One region of the Pelotomaculum schinkii genome, then DNA from elsewhere that is predicted to be linked to it. Evidence: riboswitches for the same ligand, from Rfam matches in the RefSeq annotation. Region 1 holds a riboswitch; each other region holds the start of a gene.
What was found. Region 1 has a riboswitch for cyclic di-GMP ahead of Psch_RS12785 (hypothetical protein). Riboswitches for the same ligand answer to the same signal wherever they lie in the genome.
Positions count from the first base shown of each region.

Region 2: another riboswitch for cyclic di-GMP. It lies ahead of Psch_RS08450 (signal peptidase I); the one in region 1 lies ahead of Psch_RS12785 (hypothetical protein).
Region 3: another riboswitch for cyclic di-GMP. It lies ahead of Psch_RS09330 (RHS repeat-associated core domain-containing protein); the one in region 1 lies ahead of Psch_RS12785 (hypothetical protein).

Region 1 is NZ_QFGA01000002.1:370,799-379,051, reverse strand. Features, by position in the region: gene Psch_RS12790 (tetratricopeptide repeat protein) at 1-940, shown strand, start outside; cyclic di-GMP riboswitch class I at 1,215-1,304, shown strand; gene Psch_RS12785 (hypothetical protein) at 1,447-1,800, shown strand; gene Psch_RS12780 (CBS domain-containing protein) at 1,800-2,636, shown strand; gene Psch_RS12775 (DUF3231 family protein) at 2,679-3,740, opposite strand; gene Psch_RS12770 (metallophosphoesterase) at 3,901-4,734, opposite strand; gene Psch_RS12765 (heavy metal translocating P-type ATPase) at 5,038-8,019, opposite strand; gene Psch_RS12760 (metal-sensitive transcriptional regulator) at 8,120-8,253, opposite strand, start outside.
Region 2 is NZ_QFGA01000001.1:1,823,939-1,832,191, reverse strand. Features, by position in the region: gene Psch_RS08460 (ABC transporter permease) at 1-758, shown strand, start outside; gene Psch_RS08455 (ABC transporter ATP-binding protein) at 795-1,466, shown strand; cyclic di-GMP riboswitch class I at 1,565-1,650, shown strand; cyclic di-GMP riboswitch class I at 1,731-1,816, shown strand; gene Psch_RS08450 (signal peptidase I) at 1,931-2,563, shown strand; cyclic di-GMP riboswitch class I at 2,583-2,668, shown strand; gene Psch_RS08445 (hypothetical protein) at 2,843-3,547, shown strand; gene Psch_RS08440 (hypothetical protein) at 3,845-5,089, shown strand; gene Psch_RS08435 (signal peptidase I) at 5,107-5,634, shown strand; gene Psch_RS08430 (hypothetical protein) at 5,646-6,707, shown strand; gene Psch_RS08425 (hypothetical protein) at 6,755-7,333, shown strand; gene Psch_RS08420 (hypothetical protein) at 7,350-8,141, shown strand; gene Psch_RS08415 (GLUG motif-containing protein) at 8,144-8,253, shown strand, end outside.
Region 3 is NZ_QFGA01000001.1:1,998,562-2,006,814, reverse strand. Features, by position in the region: tRNA gene Psch_RS09355 (tRNA-Ile) at 12-88, shown strand; tRNA gene Psch_RS09350 (tRNA-Ala) at 203-278, shown strand; rRNA gene Psch_RS09345 (23S ribosomal RNA) at 497-3,968, shown strand; rRNA gene rrf (5S ribosomal RNA) at 4,093-4,209, shown strand; gene Psch_RS09335 (hypothetical protein) at 4,343-5,191, shown strand; cyclic di-GMP riboswitch class I at 5,350-5,444, shown strand; gene Psch_RS09330 (RHS repeat-associated core domain-containing protein) at 5,677-8,253, shown strand, end outside.

The sequences.
Region 1 (8,253 bases):
AAGGGAACAGGCTGATATCTACAAGTCTCATGAGCTGTCAAAGGATATTTTGCGCGCCATAGGAAGGCTCCTGTACGATACTTTGCCTGAAGAGCAGAAGGTACCGGTCGCATCAGATTTCTACAAAGATGGTAAACGCATAGACGTATTGTATGATGAGGTTAGATACCTGGTTTCAACAAAACAATATAAAAAAGCCACAGTCATGATGGACTCTTTGATCCGGTTCTGTGAGGATTTTCTTGAGGCAGATCAAGAGAATGATTATTTTAGCTTTAAAAACATGTTTCAAGCATATCTTTATCAGCATTTTTTCAAGCCAACGAAAAACTTTAAACCGGCGCCCTATGATTTCAGTGATATGTATATCATCCGCGGATTCCTTTATATGCAGGAACATAATATGAAGGCTGCCATACAGGCGCTGAACCAGGCGGTCAGGTGCAACCCGGTAAATTTATATGCATATTTTCAGCTGGCAGAAGCCCATAAGCTGACCGGTGATCTTGATGAATATCTTAATTTGACCAGGCAGGCGCTATCCTTTGCCACCACCAAAAAAGAGATAGCCAGGTGTTACCGAAATATGGGCTTCTATTTTATTGAAAAAGAAAACTATGCTGATGCCATCAACATGTACCATTTGAGCAGTGATTTTGAAAAAAACGATGCGGTGGCCTCCGAACTGTTCTATATTTCTCAAAAAACCGGCAAAAAAATAGAGTCCCCTGATCAAGAGGCGGTGCTTAAAACCATACAGGAGCACTTCATCCAAGTCGGCGCCAGCGAGCCCGTGCTGGGAATTGCGGCAGCGCTGGGCAAAAAGGCTTTTGAAGATAAGCAGTTCGATATGGCAAGGTATTGCCTGGGATTGGTCTATGACCTGAGTGAAGATAAAGAGGCTAAAGATTTGCTTGATAAAATAGCGCAATTAAATTAATAGACTTCACGAAAGAGATTCGGGCCGGGGAAGGGGGATAATCCCCTTCCTGTGGGTACCGGCTGATTATTGATAAATCGCATAAGTTTTAATAAGCATTAATGGCCGCAAGACCTACGGAGGCTTCCCACAAAGTTCCATGACGTTTTTAATGAGGATTGCGTTTATCTGCGCTAAGCGACAGACCCGAAGACAATTTAGATTCAGGACTGTTGATAAAAGTATATACATAGTTGTATAATTTACTAAATATTTTCGGAATAATATACCAACTGTTTTTAAAGGACAGTCCGCTCCGAAAGGGTGGGACGCAAAGCTATGAGTCTCTATCATTTTTGGCTGAGGTGATTGTCTGGTTGCAAGAAATGGTCTGGTAATTTCTTTTTTTTTACGCCCTTTTCTAGAACAGCTCAGGAAGGGGTATGTCCTTTGCTAAACGAGCTTAATAAGTTGATGAAGGAATTAAATACTTTGTTTAAAAATAAGAGAAAGGGGGTGTTTGCAACTTGCATACTGAAACTGTTGATCCCGGAAGAAAAGCACTATTTTCAATGAAGATAAGCGAGTTTGAGATTCCACCAATTCAGGATGTGTTGCTGATCGGGAGGAGGGCTCCCATAGGCCCGGAAGCTGTAAAGAGAACGGTAGATTTAATGTGTCCTGGTCAGTACGAAATAAATATTATTGAAGAAGGGCCTCTGGAAGCGGTAGTTGTCCGCAAGTCACTATCAAGAATGATCAGTAATGAAAGATTACTGGATATTATTTTAGGTGAAGCAAATAAGGTCGCATCTGAAACGACTTTATTAAAAGCGCATGTTGACATTGTACTTGCAATTAATCTAGAGGTGGAACTCTGATGTCCGGCATTTCTAATTATATGAGGACCCCTGTCATTACGGTTGATATTCTGGACAGTGTCGCACAAGCCGTCTTATTAATGGAAAAAAACTGTGTTGGCGGACTTCCGGTTTTGGAGGACGGTAAACTGTGTGGAATTATTACCTCAAGAGATACCCGGCGTTCTCATATGAACCGTATTGTGGCAGACGCTATGTCCAAAAACCCGGTATGTATTTGTCCAAACACTTCACTTTGGGATGCAATTAATCTAATAGAAGAAAAAAAGGTTGAAAGGTTGCCTGTAATAGAGAACGGCAAACTAGTAGGGATTGTCACTAAAAAAACCCTTCTGACTGAGGCAAGTAAGCATGAAGATACGTTAACCGGCCTTAAAAAAACAATTTATTTAAGGTACCTTGTGGAAAATATTATTAAATATGGGAAGGAAGCAACAATTATCTTCTTCGATATCAATAATTTCGGAGATATCAATAAAAAGTACGGTCACGTCAGGGGAGACACCTGCCTGAAGATTATAGGAAGATTACTTTCGGAAAGTACGGAAAATGGTGTTTACTTTCCCGGGCGTTATGCGGGTGATGAATTTATGGCGGTTACCACGGAAGATATTGAATGCTCTAGAGAATGGGCCATTAAGATAATTAACAAAATAGAAGTATCAACAAAAGAGCGTGGAGTACCGATAACCATTGTTGCCGGTATAGCAAGAGGACATAGGGTCGGTACATCAGACTCTTATCTTACTACTGCTGTTGATAATTTAATAAATATGGCCAGCCTGGCCAGTACCCTTTCCAAAGAGAAGGGTATACAAATCACATACGTAGAGTAAATTGAACCCGATAATCCTTATCTAAATAAAGCCCTTTTATTTTTAATGTTTTGGCTCGTTTACCAGTTCCCTGCGATCTACAGTTCTGGGCGGCTCTTCGTACCAGCCGTTGTCAATAAGGATATTGATACCGTCTTCAAGATAATTGGCCACTTCAGCCAGAGCTTTTGTGTAATGGCCCGCTAAGTCATGCCGCGGGCTTGTTGCCATTGACGCGGCGTAGTTTAATATACCGGCGGAAATAATCAGCGTGGTATGATACATCATAAACTTATCTGAAAAAACCGGGGTTGTTGAATCCGTAACCATGAAATCCCACTGCACTGGATCGGGCACATCTTCACGGGTTAGAGATGAGCTGAAAGTATCTATTAATCTGCTTGACAGGTTTACTCCCCGGTCCATAAATTTTCGTACCTGGCCGGATCTGGCCGTCTGTCTGAATCCCATTAATAACCTTTTGCCGATGTTATTGGTGATAATGCCATAAAAAAGCGCCGATATTTCCTGGGCTAGAAGACTCCTTCGCTCACCCAGGAACCCGCCTAAGAAATTTTGTTTCTTTACATAATCGACTTCTTTTGAAGTGGTTACGATAGGCGGCCTGATATATATGCCTTTTGATAATAGGAGGTTAACCGTATTGTTATATAGGTGGATGCTTGAATTGATACAATGATCATAGAAATCACGAATATCAGCGCGCCCGGAGGTTACAAAAGACAACCCGTTTATCCCGATCGCGATTTTATTCGCGTTAACCATATAATAGAGGTAATAAGGATCCGTAAAAAGCCGGGGAGCGTTCAGATTCACGTCGTTATCGGTAAAACCGGATGGTATGGGCAGGTTTTCATTATTAAAGAGTTCAATAACCCTGTCTACTCTCTTGCTGCATATATTAACAGCGTCCTCCATTATCATCCTTACTTCATTATCCTCAGTTGTCTGGCTGAAGTGTTTAAAGATCCAGACAAACATCGTATAATGCATATACGTATTCCAAAGTGCGGCGAGTTCTGTAGCATTTAAAGGGACGTTGTCAACTATATCGATGGCTCTCGACTCCATTTTACCGGGATCATAATAGGTTCCCCTCATCATATAGCCCTCCGGATTGAATATTAGTGTTAGCTTTCCCTATCTGCTTTTAGATATTCAGCGCTTGGGTTCTTTTTTCGAGCCGAAGGGTGCGTCAATATTCCTGAAGCGGCCATCTTATAGCAAAAACTGTCCAGTTCGCGGTTAGCTTACTGGAATGCTTTCAGGGAAGGTTATGCGCCAGCGTAATAATTGTTATCTCGGGCCGGCACATGAAACGGACCGGAAGAACTGTTGTCCCCAATCCTCTATTGGTATAAAGTATTAACTCATTTATCTTGTAAATACCGGAGTGGTATTTTCTCCCCAGTCCCGTGGTGATTACCGGACCAATGAACGGAAGCCGTACCTGGCCGCCGTGGCTGTGGCCGGAAAGCTGTAAACTTACCGGAAATTTGCTGATTGCATCAGCTATATCGGGTTCATGCGCCAGTAGAATGTTGCAGGCGGCTTCAGGTATTCCATGAATAGCTGTTTCCAGATTAGGCTTGCCTTTCGAAATGCTGTCAAGCCCGGTTAGAAATAACCTGTCACCGTCTTTTTGTATTGCTGCATGCTTATTGATAAGCACGTGAAAGCCGCCCCGTTCCAAACCATTGATCACATGATTTGGACCTGCCATATAGTCATGGTTTCCCAAAACAGCATACTTTCCAAAAGGAGCTGTCAATTCTGCCAAAGCTGCAACCCCTGACTCAAGCGCCTTCAAGGAAGAAACCGAGTTTAGAAAATCACCGGTAAAACAGATCGTGTCCGGGTTCAGTTCATTAACTACCTTTACAACTGATGATAGATCTTTTCCCGAAAAGAAAAAACCCAGATGAATATCACTAAAAAGCGCAATACGGAATTCCGAGAAAGATGCCGGCAGTCTGTTAAGTGGAATTCGTAATTTACGAACATCAAGCCAAAGTCGTTCGATTAACTTCGAATAAAGCACACATCCCGAAAAACCGGCGGTTGCCGGTATCCATTCCAAACTAAATATTTCTCCCATTATATATATTCCTCAACAATACTTTAGAAGTTAAACGATGTTTTAACCGGCTCCATGGGACAATAATGAAAAACCATATGATTTCCACTCCTTATTTTACCGGATTTTACTTTCCGCAAAATCCCCTAATTATATCAGGTTGAAGCGCAAGCGCAGTGTTATGTCCATCTATATGGCAAAGGTAGTATGAACCGGCAGATTATATATATGCAGGGAGCTTTATGAACTTGAATCTAAGGACATTTATGAAAGGAGGCGGCGCGTGATCTCCAAAGAGGTCCAAGCAGCAGCGGGAAAATAAGCTTAATCGATTAATTTCTTGCCGTATCCGCTAAGGAGCAGGGAATTGGTCACCACGGATACAGAGGAAAAGGCCATCGCCAGCCCGGCCCATTCCGGCGGCAGGAGTTTTCCGGTTATGGGATAAAGGACGCCGGCTGCCACAGGAATGCCAATCACGTTGTAAATCAAAGCCCAGAAGAGGTTTTGTTTGATTTTATTTAAGGTTTTCCTGCCTAAGCGGATCGCCCTTTCCACATCAAGGAGGTCATTGCGCACCAAAATAACATCGCCTGTTTCCTTGGCCACGTCGGTGCCTGACCCGATGGCGATCCCGATATCGGCTTTAGCCAGGGCGGGGGCATCGTTAATGCCATCGCCGACCATGGCCACTTTGAGCCCTTGTTCCTGATATTTTTTCACGGTATTGATCTTATCCTGGGGCAGGACCTCGGCGGCAATCTCATCAATACCGGCCTCCTGCCCGACTACATGGGCCACCTTCTTATTATCCCCGGTGATCATGAAAGTCTTAAGGCCCAGTCCGTGCAGGCGTTTGATCGCTTCCCTGGCGCTCTCTTTAAGGACGTCGGCCAAGGCAATCAACCCGATAGCGCGGCCGTCAAGAGAGACAAACATCGTCGTCTTTCCTTCTTGCGCCAGGCGCGTGTATTCCTCTTCGACAGCGCTTACATCTATCCCGTGTTTCCGCATGTGCTTGATATTGCCTATAAGCAAAGGCTGCCCCTGGTAAGAGCAGGCTATCCCGTAACCGCTCTCCTCTTGATAATCCTTCACTTCCAAGATTTCTACTTCTTCTTTCCTGGCGCGACTTGTGACCGCTTGAGCCAGGGGATGGATGGAGGGGTTTTCTCCGGCTGCCGCTATTTGTAAGAGGCCTTTTTCTTTGAAGGGATTAACCGCAATGATATCCGTAACCTCAGGAGTACCTTTTGTGAGTGTCCCGGTCTTGTCAAAACCGATGGCCTGTAAGCTGGAGATGGCTTCCAGCACCGCTGCGGATTTAAAGAGAAGGCCGCGGTTAAGGCCGACGCCGCTGCCGACCATGATGGCCGTCGGAGTCGCCAGCCCCAACGCGCAGGGACAGGCGATGACCAACACGGCAATCGCTGCTGTAAAGGCGAAAACAAAGGTACTGTGCAGGGCAAAATACCAGATCAGGAAAGTGATCAGGGCCAGGGTTACCACTGCGGGAACGAAATAATTGGAGATCGTGTCGGCCAAGCGCTGGATTGGCGGTTTAACCCCCTGGGCGTCCTCCACCATTTTGATAATCCCGGAAAGCACCGTGTCTTTGCCTGTTTTGGCAGTTTGCACTTTAATGCTGCCGGAACGGTTAATGGTAGCCCCGATGACAGGATCCCCGGCTCCCTTGTCAACGGGAATGGACTCCCCGGTCAGCATGGACTCGTCGATGCTGGCTTGTCCTTCTATAATCTCGCCGTCAACCGGTATTCTTTCACCGGGTTTAACAATTACAACGTCGCCGGTTTTTAGATCAGCCGCGGCTACTTCCTTTTCTTCGCCGTTTATCAGCAGGCGCGCTTTATCGGCCTGTAACTCCAACAGCCGTTTTAACGCCTGACCGGCGCGGCCCTTTGCTTTAGCCTCCAAATATTTCCCGAAACGCACAAAGGTAATCAGCAAAGCCGACGTGTCAAAGAAATTTGGCCCTTCGAAGAAAAGGTTGGGAAAGAACATGTGCAAAGTCGTCATCAGACTATACCCGTAAGCGGCTGTAATCCCCATGGCAACCAGGACATCCATATTTGCCGAGCGATTTTTCAAGGCGTGGTAAGCGCCGCGATAAAAGGTCCAGCCCGCCGTAAACTGCACAATGGTGGCCAGGGTGAGGATCGTATACATTGTGGGCCTCGACATGGGGAGAAACATGAGCGGCATAATAGGCACAGATAGGATCACACTGAAAATGAGCCAGTTGCGCTCTATGATCGCACTGCGATCGTCCGGGTCTTCGTCCTTGTTCTTCAGGGGAATATAGCCGGCGTCCCTGACCTGTTCAAAGACATCATTTAAAGTTAATGTTTGGGGATCAAATTCTACAGTCACCGTCTCATTGGCAAAGTTTACTGCAGCCATGTGTACACCGGGAGTACTTTTTAGTTTCTTCTCGATGGTCAAGGCACAATTGGCGCAGGTCATCCCGCTTACTTTAAATTGCTGTTTGCCGCCTTCACTATCCTCACTTTGGGCCCCATAGCCCAGGTCTTTAATCTTGGCCAAAATATCCTCTTGTGAGACAACAGAGGGGTCTAATTCCAGCGTTAACTTTTCTGAAGCAAAATTAACCGCTGCAGATTTCACCCCCTTCATCTTGCCCACGCCTTTTTCTATTGTTAAGGCACAGTTGGCACAGGTCATGCCGCGAACTTTAAACTGCTTTTTTTGAGCATGGTCGCCCGGGTCAATTGAAGGATTGTCACTGACAGTCTCAGGAAGTATCAATGGGTCAGGCAGCCCGGCTGCTTCTGGTGGGGGTTGTTCCGCTGCCGCTTCTACTGGAGCAGGCCTGGTCGAATATCCGGCTTCTTCAATCGCCTGGGTTATGTCTTCCGTACTAACCTGATTTCTGTCAAAATCAAATAGAGCTTTGCTGTCAGCCAAAGAAACCCGGATATTTTCCACACCCGGTAATTTCTCAAGCGCTTTGGTCACCCGCCGTACACAGTGCTCGCAGGTCATGCCGTAAACAGGGATCGTGATTTCTTCCTGGCCTGTCGCGGGAAGGGGGATGTCGGTCGAATAACCCGCTTTTTCAATCGCTTCCCGTACTGCTGACAGGTCAAGCTGCTCCGGAGCAAAGTGAAAAGTCGCCTTGGCGTCTGCCAAAGACACCTGAACGTCAGCCACACCAGGAAGCTTCTCCAAAGCTTTGACAACCCGCCGTACACAATGTTCACAAGTCATACCATAAACGGGGAGTTTTACCTGCGCCAAAGCCACAGTTTCTTCAGTATTAGCCATCGTATCACCTCCACACCATGATCGAAAATTTGGCCGTTACCTCAATCACCTTAGTTTTTGCTCTATCTCAACGAAAAAGCAGATAAAATATGCAGCCGTCCTATTTTATCAGTTTGAAGATAGTTTTTAGAACTTCATCTACCACTTGTTCATCACCGGCCTGAAGCTGTTCTGCAACGCAGGATTTCATATGCTTTTCCAGTAATAGCCTGGCTACTCCATGCAAAGCCGACT
Region 2 (8,253 bases), on a different contig from region 1:
ACGATGAAGTGGTAATCGGCAAGAGCCTGTTGGAGTATCTTGCGTTCTTAAACGTTACCTATCAAATCGGCGGAGTTTATACGTTTGAGATCCCCGGTAAGGAAGCGGACAACCTGAACCTTAAGGTCGTCGGCGTTTACCGTACCGGCAACGAACTGCTGGACGGCGGTTTCAGCGGCACGGAGCAACTGGCCCGGGATATCGGCGGCCTGAAGCCCGGCAGTTTATCGGCCATCAGCGCCCAGGTCGGGAGCATGGAATACGTCGAGGAGGCCGCCCGGGAGATTGAAGAGCGCCTGAGCGGGAAAAAGCCGGAGGTGCAGGTCGTGGCGCCGCGGGAACTGCTGCTCCCGCTTAACAACGTGCTCCGCGTCCTGAAGCAGTTTTTCCTGGCGGTTTCTTCTGTGGCGGTGGCGGCCGGCAGCCTTACGATTATGGTGGTGATGCTGCTGTCGGTGGTCGAGCGCAGGCGCGAGTTCGGCATTCTCAAGGCCCTCGGCTGGACTCCGTGGGACATAGCCTGCATGGTGTTGGTGGAGTCCATAACTTTAAGCCTGCTCGGCGCGGGGATCGGGGTTGCCCTGGGGTACGGCGGACTGATTGCGGTCAAGGAGTACCTGGCCATCGACATCGGCGCGCCGGGCTTAAGGGTGGCCGCGCTGGTTTGCGCCTGCGGCGTTCTGGTCGGCGCGGCGGGTGGCCTTTACCCGGCCTGGCGGGCTAACCGCGCCGCCCCGGCGGAAATCCTGCGCGGGTGACCATGGGGACGGCTTTTAGACGGGAGGAGTCTTTCGATGGCGGATATATTGATATCGCTTAGAAATGTGGAGCGTATTTACGGGCGGGGATCTTCCGCGGTCAGGGCGCTGTCTGTAGACCGGCTGGATATTGACCGGGGAGACTTTGTGGCCGTGACCGGCCCGTCCGGGGGCGGCAAGACTACCTTGTTAAATTTGCTGGGGGCGTTGGACCGGCCCAGCCGCGGCCGCGTCATGGTCGCCGGCAAGGATATCGCGGGTCTGGGCGAGGCGGCGCTCTGCCGCTACCGGCGGGAAAAGGTGGGGTTTGTTTTTCAATCCTACTGCCTGCTGCCCACCTTGAGCGCGCTTTCGAATGTGCTGGCCCCGTCAATACCTGAAGGATACGGCCGTCGCGCACGCGACCGCGCGCGGGAGCTCCTGCGCCGGGTGGGCCTGAATGGCGCCGAAAAGCGCCTGCCAGGCGAGCTCTCCGGCGGTGAACAGCAGCGGGTGGCCATCGCCAGGGCGCTGCTGTTGGACCCGGAGCTGATCCTGGCGGACGAGCCCACGGGGAACCTGGACTCGGCCAACGGCGCCGGCATCATCGAACTGCTGAAAAGTTTGCATGAAACGGGGAAGACGGTGCTGGTGGCCAGCCACGACCAGCGGGTGGCGGACGCCTGCGGCAGGGTTCTGCGCTTGGTGGACGGCAGCCTGGTTAGCTAAGTGCTTTTTTACTGTTTTTTGATATATTTTTTTAGTAAAAAAATATTGCATAATGAGGATGATTATAGTAAAATGACATCGGCAATATAGCAGTATATTTTTTTGCAGGGCTAACCCACCGAAAGGTGGGGGCGCAAAGCCAACGGACCTAAAGCATGGAAGCTAGGGTGGCTGGGTTGCTAATAAAGGTTGCAGCAACTTAGCCGTTTTTATTTGACCAGTGAGCCAGAAAAAGAAGCCTTTTTCATAAATAATATACATAAACTAATAATAGGGCTAACCCGCCGAAAGGCGGGGGCGCAAAGCCGACGGGCCTAAAGCATGCGAGCTAAGGCGGCCGGGTTGCTGATAATCATTTTGCAATCCGGCTTTTTATTGTTGAAAAGAAAAACATTTTATGTAGGAGATGGATAATTATGATAAAATAATTTACAATCTAAAATATTAACAGGGGGTCATTGGCAGTGGGAGAGGAAAAGGTGCCGAAAACAGCTTTGGGGAAAGCAATATCCGTTATTGGCGTCACTGTTTGTGCATTTCTTGTGTTGGTTTTGATCGTTAATGTAACGTTTATTGTAAGGTCATACATATATCCGGATAAGGTCCCTGATTTTTTTGGGTATAAGCCCTTTATCGTCCTCTCCGGTTCCATGGAGCCGACAATTCTGGCGGGAGACCTTATTGTGACCAAGGTAGTAGCGCCGGAGCAAATTGTCAAAGACGATATTATCGCCTTCCGCGCCGCGCAGAACACGGTCGTTACCCACAGAGTGACCGACGTCCGGACTGAGGACGGTTTAACCTTTCTCACCAAGGGCGACGCTAACACCGGCGCTGACGCCAAGGCGGTGAGCGTGGCGGACCTGGAGGGCATCTACCTCTGGCGCGCCGCCGGGGTCGGCAGGTTTGCCATGTTCCTGCAGACGCCTCTCGGAATGCTGCTTTTTGTTATAACACCTCTCTGCTTGTTTATCGTTTACGATATAACGTCGCGCAACAGGCGCAACAGGAAAAAAGCGGATCGCGAAGCTCAGCTGGAAGCGGAACTGGCGGCGCTGCGGGCGGCAAAGGGCGGAGATAAAAAAATTGAATTATAGTAAAATGTTAACCCCTATTTATTTTTAAGGGCTAACCCGCCGAAAGGCGGGGGCGCAAAACCGACGGGCCTAAAGCAAATCAGCTATGGCGGCCGGGTTGCTGAAATGTAGCAACCCGGCCGTTTTTTTAAATACACTAAAAATTTAATTAATTGATGAATTGAGAGGAGTGATGAGCGGCGCCAAGGTCAAAGCGGCAAAATGCACTCATCTAGCACGGAAGGAATTTATCCAAAGAAACGGCCTAAAAAAATAAATGAGGGAAGGAATGATAAACCAATGAAAAACCCGGGCAAAACCGTCAGAGCCGCCGTACTGCTGCTGGTGCTCTGCATGATTTCCACAGCAATGATGGGCGGCACCTTCGCCAAGTATACCAGTGAGTATGATGGGGAGGATATGGCTCTGATTGCCAACTGGACACTGACACCCACTGTGATCAGAGGAGCAGGAGAAAATACAATAACATACGACCTCGGTGACGCTGACCTTGATTTATTTTCCCACACAAAGAATCATATGCTGAGGGAAGATGGACACCCTATCATCGCACCCGGCGTTGATGGCGATTTTGTTCTCAACATTGCAAACACAGGTGATGTCGCAGCTGAGATGACTTTCGATTTTGCGGTTAATGACGTTTCAGTTACTGATAATGAGATAACAATTGCAGATGTTCCTCCTATTGAGTATTCTCTAACAGGGAATGATGACTGGTGCAATCTATATGATCTTAAAGACAGACTTAAAAATGCAGCTTCAGCAGGAGAAGGTTTTAGCCCGATGAGTAATGTACCCCAAACAAATGGCAAGGCGAAAGCGACAGTGTATTGGAGATGGCCGTATGAAGCCTCCACGACTGTATATACTGATTCTACAGATGTAAATGACACCACTCTGGGCACTAATTCTGCCATAGATGACCGTACAGAATACAAACTAACTATTACCGTGAAAGCAACACAAATTAATCCTAATCTTTAGTAGATACACCTATCCACCTATAAGGAGAGCCTTCGGCTCTCTTGCGGAAGACGCAAAGCGCGCGCATTTGCGTCTTCCGCAAGAGAGTTATATGAGCATAGCGCTGCAGCCTAACTCTGCAACAGGAACCGGCCATGTAGGTGCGATTTCAATCGCACACGGCGCGGCAGCGCCGGACTTGTATGGATCTGCGCTAAAAGAGTGCGAATGAATCCGCACCTGCATTTCTTCCGGAAGGGAGTCATATAAGATTAATTCTGCCAGCCTTAACTCTGCACCGGAAACCGGGGTGATATCGTGGATCAGGCGATGAATAGCGAGAATGCGGAGCGAAGGCGCAAAAACTTCATCCTGGCGGTCATCATCACCATCATCGTGGTGTACGCCGCCGTGCCGACCTACGGGATCATCCGTGACATCAGCACGGGCGGGCATGTTTTTGTTTTGAGATCAAACCTGCCCGATGTGCAGGTGAAACGCCCCGTCCTGGGGTTTATCGGCAGGCTGTATCACTTTTTTTCCCCGCAGGAGGAGGTTACGGTCCCTGTTGAGCAGCGCATTGATTTAATGGGCCGGGTCGTCTACACCGACGGGACACCCTTTGCCTACGGGCTCATTGAGTTCCGCAGCGACCCGCGCTATACCAGGACAGACAGCCAGGGCTACTTCATCTTTATTGACGTCGACGAGGGTTCCCATACCATCAGCGTCCTTGACGAAGCCGGCAACGTGCTTGCAAGCTGCAAGGTCGATATTGAAAGGACGGCCGGGACCGAGGACGCGGAACTCGTCCGTCTCCCCGACGGTACCATTGTCTTTCAAGTGGCGGTGCATGTCAAGGTGCTGGAGATCACCATTTATCTTAAAAAGGGGGAGGACGGAAAGGTCACAGGTATTGACCGGATCGAGCTGGGAGCTGCTCCCGCGGGAACGCCGCAGTCAATCAACCCGGCCAACCCAGCCGATCTTGAGAATCCAGTCAATCAAGTCAATCCTTACAATCCTGTCAACCCGCCTGTGCAACCGGACACCCCTGTTCCTGCCGGCGGCGGTGGCAGTGGTGGAGATGGCGGTGGTGGCGGATCGACGCCTTCACCTTTCGATTTTGACGTTTTGGACACGGCTACGACCGCCTCATACGGTACGGCCGGCGCGGTAAGCGTCAATATATTCGGCGCCAACAAGCGCATAGCCCCCGGCATGAGCGGCAGCTATAAGTTCACGGTGGATAACACGGGCAACAGGTACGCAACCTTTTATGATCTAACCTTTACAGCGGCCGACACGCTTCCCGCGGCGCACAAAATCCCCATGCGCTTTCGCCTGAAAGCAGGCGACGTATACGTCGCCGGAAATGAGACGGCATGGTGTGCGCCGGAAGAGCTTTATCAGGACACGGCCGTGGCGGGCGGCAGGAATGTGAAATACACGCTGGAATGGAATTGGCCGGATGGCCCTAATGATAACGATTATGCCGCCTATGGCGGCAATCCGGCCTATTCTTACAGCCTTATGATCAAAGTCACAGCGCAAGCCGGGTAACAGGAGGCCTAAACTTATTGAGACCAAAGCACAAAGAGATGTTGGTTAACTGTGTAAAGTATCTGCCGCTCGGGTTATTGGCGCTGCTGATCCTGATAAACCTCTGCCTGGGTGTCAATAAAGCCGTAACCCATGCTCCGGCGCCGAAGATTTTTGGCTTTTCGCAACTTGTTGTTTTATCCGGCTCCATGGAGCCAGCCATATATCCCGGCGATGTCATAGTTATCCGCGAGCAGGCTGCCGATCAATACAAGGTCGGCGATGTCGTCACCTATTTACACGGGACAAACGCTTTTACCCACCGCATTGTCAGCGAGGAAAACGGCGTGTTTACCTTGAAAGGCGATAACAACAATGCCGCCGATGAATTTTTAACAGCAGATAAGTTTGCGGGTAAAATGGTCTTGCGGATCCCCAAAATCGGCCTGGCCGTTGTCGTCTCCAAAAAACCGGCAGGCATGGCGGCGCTGGTTTTGCTTTTGGTCCTTGGCGTTTATGGCGGGGACTTGTATCGAAAAGCCCGGGTAAGAATGCAACAAAAATGAGGTGATGATATATGAAGATCAGTAAAATACTGATGGCGCTTTTGGTGGCTGTAGTAATTACGTCTTCAAATATAGTATCATCGACCATGGCAAGATATACCGATGTGTATTCCGGCGGCGATGCGGCGCTGATTGCCAAATGGAATCTCGGAGCAAGAGGCGAAGATGATATTGACGGCGAGTTCTACAACAAGGGGTTTACCTTTGATTTATTTAATGGACAAAGTATTAAACCGATGGATTTCGGTGAAAAATCTTTTACCTTCAGAGGCGGCGGCTCCGATGTCGCCATGACTTATGATGTGAAAATGAACGCGGCCGACTTGATGCAGCTGACTACCGCGGAGACCAAAGCTACTATCGCCACCGAAGCAGGCCAGGATGTCTTCGCGCCCTTTATTTTCAAAATTACGGCTGAAATAAGCGACGGCGCGACCGACACTGTGCCCACTGTGTTTTCTCCATATACCGGCTCGTCTCCATATTATGGCACGGGTTGGTTCAGGCCAAAGGACGTCACTGCCGATGAGGACGGATATTTCAGTATTTTTTCGGGAACGCCCAACTTTTCCGCGGGCAGCAACGACGAGGTTACAATCACTGTTTACTGGCAGTGGAACACGTCCTATTATATCAATGATACAAATATTGCCGCAGTGACGGCGCCCCATGTGGTGCCGGCGGATCCTTCCACGGAGATTGCCGGCAGATATCTGCCCTACTATCAGGATGCATATGATGAATATTACGGCCCGGGAGGCCTGCTGGACCGGTACAATGCCGCGGCAAACGCGGTCGAAGACTATTTGGCGGTCCACGGAAGCCCGAACGCCGACGGGACCTGGCCCCCGCATGATATTGCTGCGGATACGCCCTGCACCCTGTCGGATGCCGAGCACTTTGCGCAATACCATGGGCTGATTCTGGCTGCCAACGAGGCTTTGACCGCCTGCCAGACCTCGCTTTTGGCAGCCTATGACGATTACGATACTTTTGCCGTCAACGCCCTGCAGGCCAGGGAATCGGTTAAGGTGCTGTTCCGCGTCAGCGGGGAGCAAGTAGCGCCTCAATAACAAACCACCCATGATAGATAATTAGATAATTGAAAGGCGCGCCGGAAATGAGAGCAAAGCGGGAAAAGAGACTGAAGCTGAATATAAGGTTAAAGCAGTTGTATTACTGTTTTATATACCTGTTTATCGTGTCGCTTGTGGTTACAGGTGTTTCATTTTCACGCTTCAGCTCGGTGATAAACAATACAGGCGCTGAAAACAGCAGTGATCCGGGTTCGGGTTCGACGACGCCGGATATTGAGTTTTCAACATGGGCCATCGATTATGAAGCCGCCACGTTTTATTTCAACGACATGGCGCCCGGAGATACAAAAACTATTGCGATATGGATAAGCAACAAGAACAGCTCCGGAACGGTCAGCGGCTATAACCAGGACGTTACCCTGGAACTGAAAACCACCGGCAACCTTCCTTTAAACTACACGCTGCAAAAAGAGGGGGGAGCCGCCGTTGCCTTCAACCGTCTCGGCAACCGTTATGTCAGTGAGAGCCAGTCGTTCACGGCCAACGTGGAAGAAACAAAGGCTTATGTACTGACGGTCTCCTGGCCGGGCGGGAGCAATCATTACCGGTACAGAAACGAGATAGATTATATCGTACTGAAGCTTACAGCCGTGCAGGCATAAAAAAGGTGGATAAATCATGCGCAGCAAGCGATTTGATCCGGCAAAGGTTTACCGGGCAAAAAAGCTGAAATTAACGGTTGTTGCCATCGCCGCGGCTTTGTTGATCGGTTCCTTTTACACGATTTCGTGGGCGAGCTATATTTACTCGGCCGTTATGAAAACATATATCGCCACCACCGAGGGCGACTTTTATTTCACCAGCGACCTTTTGACAGACGCGGCGGACGTACCGGTGTATCATATCACGCACGACTGGCATACGGCGGCGACGATCAGCTTTGAGCTCAGGAATTATGAAAATCAGCTCAATGTTTCGGATCGACAGATCACATATATCGCCGCGGCGGCGCCGTCGGGCAGCAGTGTTAACGGCGCAATTGACCCGGCCGGTGCGGTGGGACAGAGCCAGGCAGTCAGCCTGACTGTGCCTGCGCCGGCCAACACGGGCGCGCCCCTGGAAGTGCTGGTGACCGCAGCCTCGTCTTATCCCTATGCCAAAACGCTGCGAGGCAGGTTTATCATCTCCCCTGCGGTTTCCTATACTGTGGCGGAAAACACAGGCTCGCCTGTGGCCGCCCTGAAAATTACACTGGCCCAAAGCGCGCAGCAGGCCCGGGCGGTAACCATTACCTGGCAGGACGGCGCCGCTCCCGACATGACCAACCCCATCGTGCTCAACGCCACAAGTATCGATTTGGCAAATAAAACTCTTACGACTTCTCTCAATACGGCGGCGCTCTATGAACTGGTTTTTTTTAAGGACAGCGCGGAGGACAATTATACCGGTGTAACGGCGACAGGAGTATAACTATGAATAAAAAACTGAAGAACAAAATAATGGCTGTCCTTTTGTGCTGCGTCTGGCTTCTTTCGCCCGTGACGCCTGTTCCGGTGTATAAAAATATGACCGCCCTGGCCGC
Region 3 (8,253 bases), on a different contig from region 1:
TGAGAGACCGTGGGACTATAGCTCAGCCGGCTAGAGCGCACGCCTGATAAGCGTGAGGTCGGTGGTTCGAGTCCACCTAGTCCCACCAATTTCAGTAGTGGGTAGTAGGTAGTCAGTAGTTAGATTTTAAGAAGGAATTTGCCTGCGGCAAATTCCAACGAATAAACCGACTACCGACAACAGACAACAGACTACCGACATTGGGGGTGTAGCTCAGCTGGGAGAGCACCTGCCTTGCAAGCAGGGGGTCAGCGGTTCGAATCCGCTCATCTCCACCAATTTAGTAGTTAGTGGCGGGTGGTTAGCGGTTGGGTAGGCCAACCGAAGCCGAAGCCATTAATATTAAATTCTCTCAATAGGGAAGGTAGGTAGTTAGAAGGAGTCCAACGACAAACCACTAACCACCAACCACCCAATCGTTCTTTGAAAACTGCACAGCATAGGAGAACAAGAGTAACTAGAGCATAGAAGATGTTCTAAGTAGCGCGCGAAATTAGGTCAAGCTGCAAAGGGCATACGGTGGATGCCTAGGCGCACAGGGCCGAAGAAGGACGTGGCAAGCTGCGAAAAGCTACGGGGAGCCGCAAACAGGCATAGATCCGTAGATATCCGAATGGGGCAACCCGGCGGGGGCAAACCCCCGTCACCGTTAGCTGAATCCATAGGTTAACGGAGGGCACCCGGCGAACTGAAACATCTTAGTAGCCGGAGGAAAAGAAAGAAAGATCGAACCCCCTAGTAGCGGCGAGCGAAGCGGGGCGAGCCTAAACCAGTAGTGCATGCACGACTGGGGTTGCGGGACTCTCATCAGATAGTGTAGTAGATTTAGCCGAAGCGGCCTGGAAAGGCCCGGCATAGGAGGTAAAACCCCTGTAGGCGAAAAGTCGAGGTACTACGAGAGTATCCCAAGTACCACGGGACACGGGGAACCCTGTGGGAATCCGGGAGGACCACCTCCCAAGGCTAAATACCCGGTGCGACCGATAGTGAACAAGTACCGTGAGGGAAAGGTGAAAAGCACCCCGGGAGGGGAGTGAAACAGCACCTGAAACCGTATGCTTACAAACAGTCAGAGCACTATTCGGTAGTCGGTAGTGAGTAGTCAGTAGTCAGATTAGGAAGGAATTCGCCTAAAGGCGAATTCCAACAAGCAATCCGACAACAGACTACCGACTACTGACTACCGAAGTGTGATGGCGTACTTTTTGTAGAACGGACCGGCGAGTTACGTCCAGCGGGCAAGGTTAAGCGAAAGAGACGCGGAGCCGCAGCGAAAGCAAGTCTTAATAGGGCGAAGGAAGTCCGTTGGAGTAGACCCGAAACCGGGTGATCTACCCATGTCCAGAGTGAAGCTTTAGTAAAATAAAGTGGAGGCTCGAACCGACCGTCGTTGAAAAGGCGGCGGATGAGGTGTGGGTAGGGGTGAAATGCCAATCGAACCCGGAAATAGCTGGTTCTCCCCGAAATAGCTTTAGGGCTAGCCTTAGGGATGAATACCGGAGGTAGAGCACTGACTGGGCTAGGGGTCTTCACCGATTACCGAACCCAATCAAACTCCGAATGCCGGATATTTTGACCCTAGGAGTCAGACTGCGGGTGCTAAGGTTCGTAGTCAAGAGGGAAACAGCCCAGACCGCCGGCTAAGGTCCCAAAGACAGGCTAAGTGGAAAAGGATGTGGAGTTGCCCGGACAACCAGGATGTTGGCTTAGAAGCAGCCACCATTTAAAGAGTGCGTAATAGCTCACTGGTCAAGTGGCTCTGCGCCGAAAATGTAACGGGGCTAAGCCTGTCACCGAAGCCGCGGATTTCGGTAGTCAGTAGTGAGTAGTCAGTAGTTGGAGGAAAAAATGGGATATAGAAAGCTTGAAGTATACAACAAGTCATATCAACTGGCTTTAAAAGTACACAAGTTAACCCAGGAATTTCCGACACAGGAAAGGCGTGAAATAGGAAGTCAGATAAGGCGTTCTGCCGTATCAATAGCACTAAACATTGCAGAAGGATATGGTAGAGTAAAATCTGACAAGGAATTCATGCACTTTCTAAGGACTGCATTAGGTTCATGCAATGAAACGAGAGTATTGGTTGAGTTGGTAAAAGACTTGGGATATATAGACAACAAAACCTACTCGGAGTTGAGCCAAGAATATGAGGTAGTTGGGAAACAAATCTACCGGCTCAGAGAAGCATGGACTAGAAGCAAAACCGACAACTGACAACCGACTACTGACTACCGAAATGGTAGGGGAGCGTTCTCATCTGGTTGAAGCAGTACCGAAAGGAGCTGTGGACGGGTGAGAAGTGAGAATGCCGGTATAAGTAAACGAAAAGGCAGGTGAGAATCCTGCCCGCCGAAAGCCTAAGGTTTTCTGGGGAAGGCTCGTCCGCCCAGAGTAAGCCGGGGCCTAAGCCGAGGCTAAATAGCGTAGGCGATGGAAAATCGGTTGAGAATCCGATGCCACTTAATGCCGTTTGAAGGATGGGGTGACACAGGAGGGTAAGCTGAGCGCACGATTGGAAAAGTGCGTCCAAGGAGGTAGGGTAAGAGACAGGAAAAACCGTCTCTTAAAAAAGCCCGAGAACTGATGGGGAGCGAAATTTAGTAGCGAAGCAGCCGGCGCCCAAACTGTCAAGAAAAACCTCTAACGAGGCATTTAAGTGCCCGTACCGCAAACCGACACAGGTAGGTGGGGTGAGAATCCTAAGGCGCGCGAGAAAACCCTCGTTAAGGAACTCGGCAAAATGACCCCGTAACTTCGGGAGAAGGGGTACCCCGTTAGCGTGAAGAACAAACGTTTGGAGCGTGAGGGGGTCGCAGAGAAAAGGCCCAAGCGACTGTTTACCAAAAACACAGGTCCCTGCAAAATCGCGAGATGAAGTATAGGGGCTGACGCCTGCCCGGTGCTGGAAGGTTAAGGGGAGAGGTCAGACTTAAAGTCGAAGCTTTGAACCGAAGCCCCAGTAAACGGCGGCCGTAACTATAACGGTCCTAAGGTAGCGAAATTCCTTGTCGGGTAAGTTCCGACCCGCACGAAAGGCGTAACGATTTGGGCGCTGTCTCAACGAGGGACTCGGTGAAATTGTAATGCCGGTGAAGATGCCGGCTACCTGCGACAGGACAGAAAGACCCCGTGGAGCTTTACTGCAACCTGACATTGGGTTTTGGTATTGGATGTACAGGATAGGTGGGAGGCGGGGAAGTCAGTACGCTAGTATTGGCGGAGCCAACGTTGGGATACCACCCTTTGAGTATTGAAGTTCTAACACAGTCCCGTGAAACCGGGACGTGGACAGTATCAGGCGGGCAGTTTGACTGGGGCGGTCGCCTCCCAAAGAGTAACGGAGGCGCCCAAAGGTTCCCTCAGCGCGGTTGGAAATCGCGCGCACAGAGTGTAAAGGCAGAAGGGAGCTTGACAGCGAGACGGACAGGTCGAGCTGGGACGAAAGTCGGGCTTAGTGATCCGGCGGTATCGAGTGGAAGAGCCGTCGCTCAACGGATAAAAGCTACCCCGGGGATAACAGGCTTATCTCCCCCAAGAGTCCACATCGACGGGGAGGTTTGGCACCTCGATGTCGGCTCATCGCATCCTGGGGCTGTAGTAGGTCCCAAGGGTTGGGCTGTTCGCCCATTAAAGCGGTACGTGAGCTGGGTTCAGAACGTCGTGAGACAGTTCGGTCCCTATCCGTCGCAGGCGCAGGAAACTTGAGAGGAGCTGTCCCTAGTACGAGAGGACCGGGATGGACAGACCACTGGTGTACCAGTTATTCCGCCAGGAGTAGCGCTGGGTAATTATGTCTGGCCGGGATAAGCGCTGAAAGCATCTAAGCGCGAAGCCCCCCTCGAGATGAGGTTTCCCATAGCACAAGCTAGTAAGACCCCTGGGAGACTACCAGGTAGATAGGCCGGGTGTGTAAGCTGGGTAACCAGTTCAGCTGACCGGTACTAATAGGTCGAGGGCTTGACCTAATCAGTAGTCGGTAGTCGGTAGTCAGTAGTCGGTAAAAGACGAAGACAAAAGGCGAAAGACGACAACTTGTTCAAGTATGCTGTACAGTTTTGAGAGAACATCCCGATTAAAACGATAAATATTTCTGGTGACAATGTCGGAGGGGGTACACCCGTTCCCATCCCGAACACGGCAGTTAAGCCCTCCTGAGCCGATGGTACTTGGGGCGTCGGCCCCTGGGAGAGTAGGTCGTCGCCAGAATAATTTTAAAACCTCACGGTTGATACCGTGGGGTTTTGTTTTTTTGGATTCATTCACAGGGATAATTCTATTCCATATGGTATTAATAACTAGTTTGCGCTCTATAAAAATCCTGGGAAATGGAGTGGTAGATTTGGAGCCATGGGCTGGTAAGCAGATGTGGATATGGGAATTGGAGCTTGCAGAAAAGGGTGTAATAAATAATATTATTAACAAAGCAGTAAGCTTGGGCTTAACAGGGTTGCTTGTCAAAGCGTGGGACGGCAAAAATTATTGGAATCAATTAGACAAGATTGCCGGTCCTGCAAAAAATGCCGGATTGATAGTCGGCGCGTGGGGTTACAGTTATGGCAACAATATTTCCGGTGAAATAACATGCATGGAAAAGGCAGTCAAGGGTGGAGCTGACTGGCTGGTTATCGACGCGGAAATAGAATATGAGAACCAGAATGGTGAGAAAAAAGCAGCTGCTTTATCCGGCGGGATTTCTTCATCATCAATAATGAAAAATGTGAAGCTTGGTTACAGCACGTTTGCCCTCCCGGTATACCATGCTCAATTTCCATATAAGAAATTTTCAGCTTTTTGTGACGTGGCATTGCCGCAGGTATATTGGGGCGATTTTAGGATGGCGCCGGAAGACGCTTTAAAGGATTGCGTTCAGCAGTACAGTCAATTTGGACTCCAAATGGCGCCTGTTGGCCAGAGCTATGGGGATATAAAGTTTGGGGAAATTACGCGTTTCATAAAAACCGCAGGTGAACTTGGAATGCCGGGAATCAGCTTCTGGAGTTGGCAGCATGCAAGTGATGTCATGTTAAATGAAATCAAAAGCTTAGAGTATGCTTCAGCCAGCCCCTGGGCCGGCGCTTCGTGGAATAAGGCAAAGCTAAAAGGCATTATGGACGGCACGGAGCCGCAAGGAAATGTCACTAGAGAGATGTTGGCCGTAGTATTGGATAGGCTCGGTCTGCTTGAGTAAAGCTAGACTTCACAACTTAAGAATAGCAGCCATTAAATGTATAAATAGCATGTCATAATATTTATTGGATAAGGACAGCAGATAGAAAATAAAATTGATGCAGGATATTGTAAAACATTTCTATAAAATGTATAATACTATAAAATTAAATAACAGTTCCCACGAAAGAGCAAACCTGGCGAAAGCCAGGGACGCAAAGCCACGGGTCTACGGTTGAGGTTTTATGCCGACTATTGACAGCCGGGTTGCCGAAGTTAATTCACAAGAAGTCCGCGGCATTCGGTCAAATGGGATGCAAGACGGGCTTTTTCTTTTGGTTGTGTTTTTGTGTTCGGGGGCTCCAGAGGAGTGTTTTTCCGAGTATAAAAAGCGGGAAATTCTCTATAAATTATTATTTTGAGAGGTGAAACTAAAATGATAATGCAGTATATTCCAAAGGTTATGTGACGGCGACCGGTCCTAATGCCGGCGGCTTGATAGGAGATTTGGATTTCATTAACCAAGGCGGTATTGTTGCATCATGCTACTACGACACGCAGACATCGGGACAGTCTGATACGGGCAAAGGAACACCGCAAACAACCTCCGCTATGCAGCGTCAGGTCACATTTACAGGCTGGGATTTCACCGATGTATGGAAAATTCACGAAGGGACCAGCTATCCATATTTTGTAGAAGTCAATACTATCTCCAAAGAAACCTTTGGCGTACGTCCCTACTGCCTGTATGGAAAAGGATCCGTTAACCTTTCCACTGGCAACTTCATCCTGGCCCAGACAGACCTTTGCATTCCTTCCGTAGGCCCGTCCCTTGAGTTTACCAGATTCTACAATTCTCAGGATGATTATACAGGCACCCAGGGCAAGGGCTGGACCAATAATTTTAATGTTCACCTTACCATCAACCAGGACGGCAGCGTCAGCGTCGCTTATGACGACGGGCATGTTTACACCTTTACATACGATGGAACCAGTTACGTTCGACCCGCCGGATGCTTTGAAACACTAACTGCCGGGCCGGGCAGCGGCTATACCCTCACCTTCAAGGACCAGACCGGTTATATCTTTAACGACATTGGTCAACTAACCAGCATAACGGACCAAAACAACAATACGCTTACCCTGACCTATACCGGTGGACTGCTGACCTTAGCCAGTGAACCCACCGGCCGCACCCTGAGCTTCAATTATGACACGAACAACCGTCTCACCGGCGTAACCGACACTGCCGGCCGGACCGTGACCTATACCTATGACAACGAAGGCAACCTGGCCACAGTACAGGATGTGCTGGGGAATGTCACCAGCTACCACTATAACACACAGGGCCTCACCGAAATCATTGCTTCCGGCGGTAATACCTTGTTAAGCAACATTTATGATAGTGGCAAAGTTACCCATCAGACCGACGGGAGCGGCAACACCACCCAGTTCAGCTATGACCCGGACAACCACCGGACAACCATGCTCAGCGCCCTTGGCAACACCATTACAACCACCTTCGACGAAAAGTACCGTAGCACTAATATAACCTATCCCGGCAATATCACCGGTACCTACACCTACGACATCAATAACTGCCTCACCAGCATAACCGACCCTCTTAACCATACAACCAGCTATACTTATGACGGTAACGGCAATCTGCTTACCGTTACTGATCCAGCGAGTCATACAACCACCATGGAATATGATGATAATAATAACCTTCTTTTGGTGGAAAACGCTCTGGAAAAACAAAGTACATTCACTTATGACTCGAATGGCAATTTAATAAAAACAACCGATTCATTAGGAAATGAAACTCTCTACAACTATGATGAAAGCGGGTTATTGCTCAGCACAACCACCCCCGACACAGGCTTAGGCTCCGGCACGACTATATATACTTACCAGAATGGCTTGATGCAAACTGTAACCGACCCGGCGGAAAACACCACTACTTACAGCTATAATGCGGCCGGGCAACCGATTACCATAACCGATAACGCCGGCAAAACAAGCGCTATGACTTATGACGATGCTGGCAACTTACTGACTGTCGCCGATCCCCTGGGCAACACCACCAGCTATACTTACGACTGGCGCGGCAACATTCTAACCAAAACTGACGCCAGGGGCAATACCAGCAGTTACACCTATAACAACAATGGGTTGCTTGTCAGCAAAATTGATGCTTTGAACAATGAGACCGGTTATGAATATGACGCGGAAAACCGCCTGGTGAAAGTTACCGACCCGCGTGGTAACATCACCCAGTTAAGCTATGATGACTTGGGCCGGCTCACCGGTGTCACAAATCCCCTGGGCGACACTATCACCAATCAATACGACGCAGCGGGCAACCTCATCGGAAGAATAGACGCGTTGGGCAATCAGGTCCTAACAGTCACTTATGATGAGCTCTATAACCCTAAAAACATGACAGACGCCCTGGGGAACAACGTTAGTTTCGACGAGTATGACGAATTAAACCGCCTGACCAGATTTACCGACCCGGGTGGCAACATCACCCAGTTTGAATATGACGACCTGAATAGACTGAAATCAACCATCGACGCCTTAACTGGACAGGGCAGACAGGAATTTGATGCCCACGGCAACCGGACAGCCATGGTCGACCCCAACAACAACCAGACCAGCTTCAGCTATGACAACGCCGACCGGCTGACCGGCAGAACCACCGCCGCTTCCGGCAACATCACCCTGACCTACAATAACAGGGACCTGATAGCACAAAAAATCAACGCCAGAGGCCAGAGCACCACCTATGAATATGACGACGCCGGACGACTCATCAGTGCCACCTACCCTGACGGGACGGTATCCTATACTTACGACCAGAACAGTAACCTGCTTAGCGCCACCGACAGTACTGGTACAATCGAATACCAGTACGACGCCTTAAACCGCCTTGTGGAATACGGGGATACCTGGGGCAACACCATTGAATACGCTTACGACGCCATCGGCAACCTGCGCATTCTCACTTACCCCGGCGGCCGGCAGGTACAATATCAATACGACGAAACCAACCGGTTAATTCAAGTAACCGATTGGGCG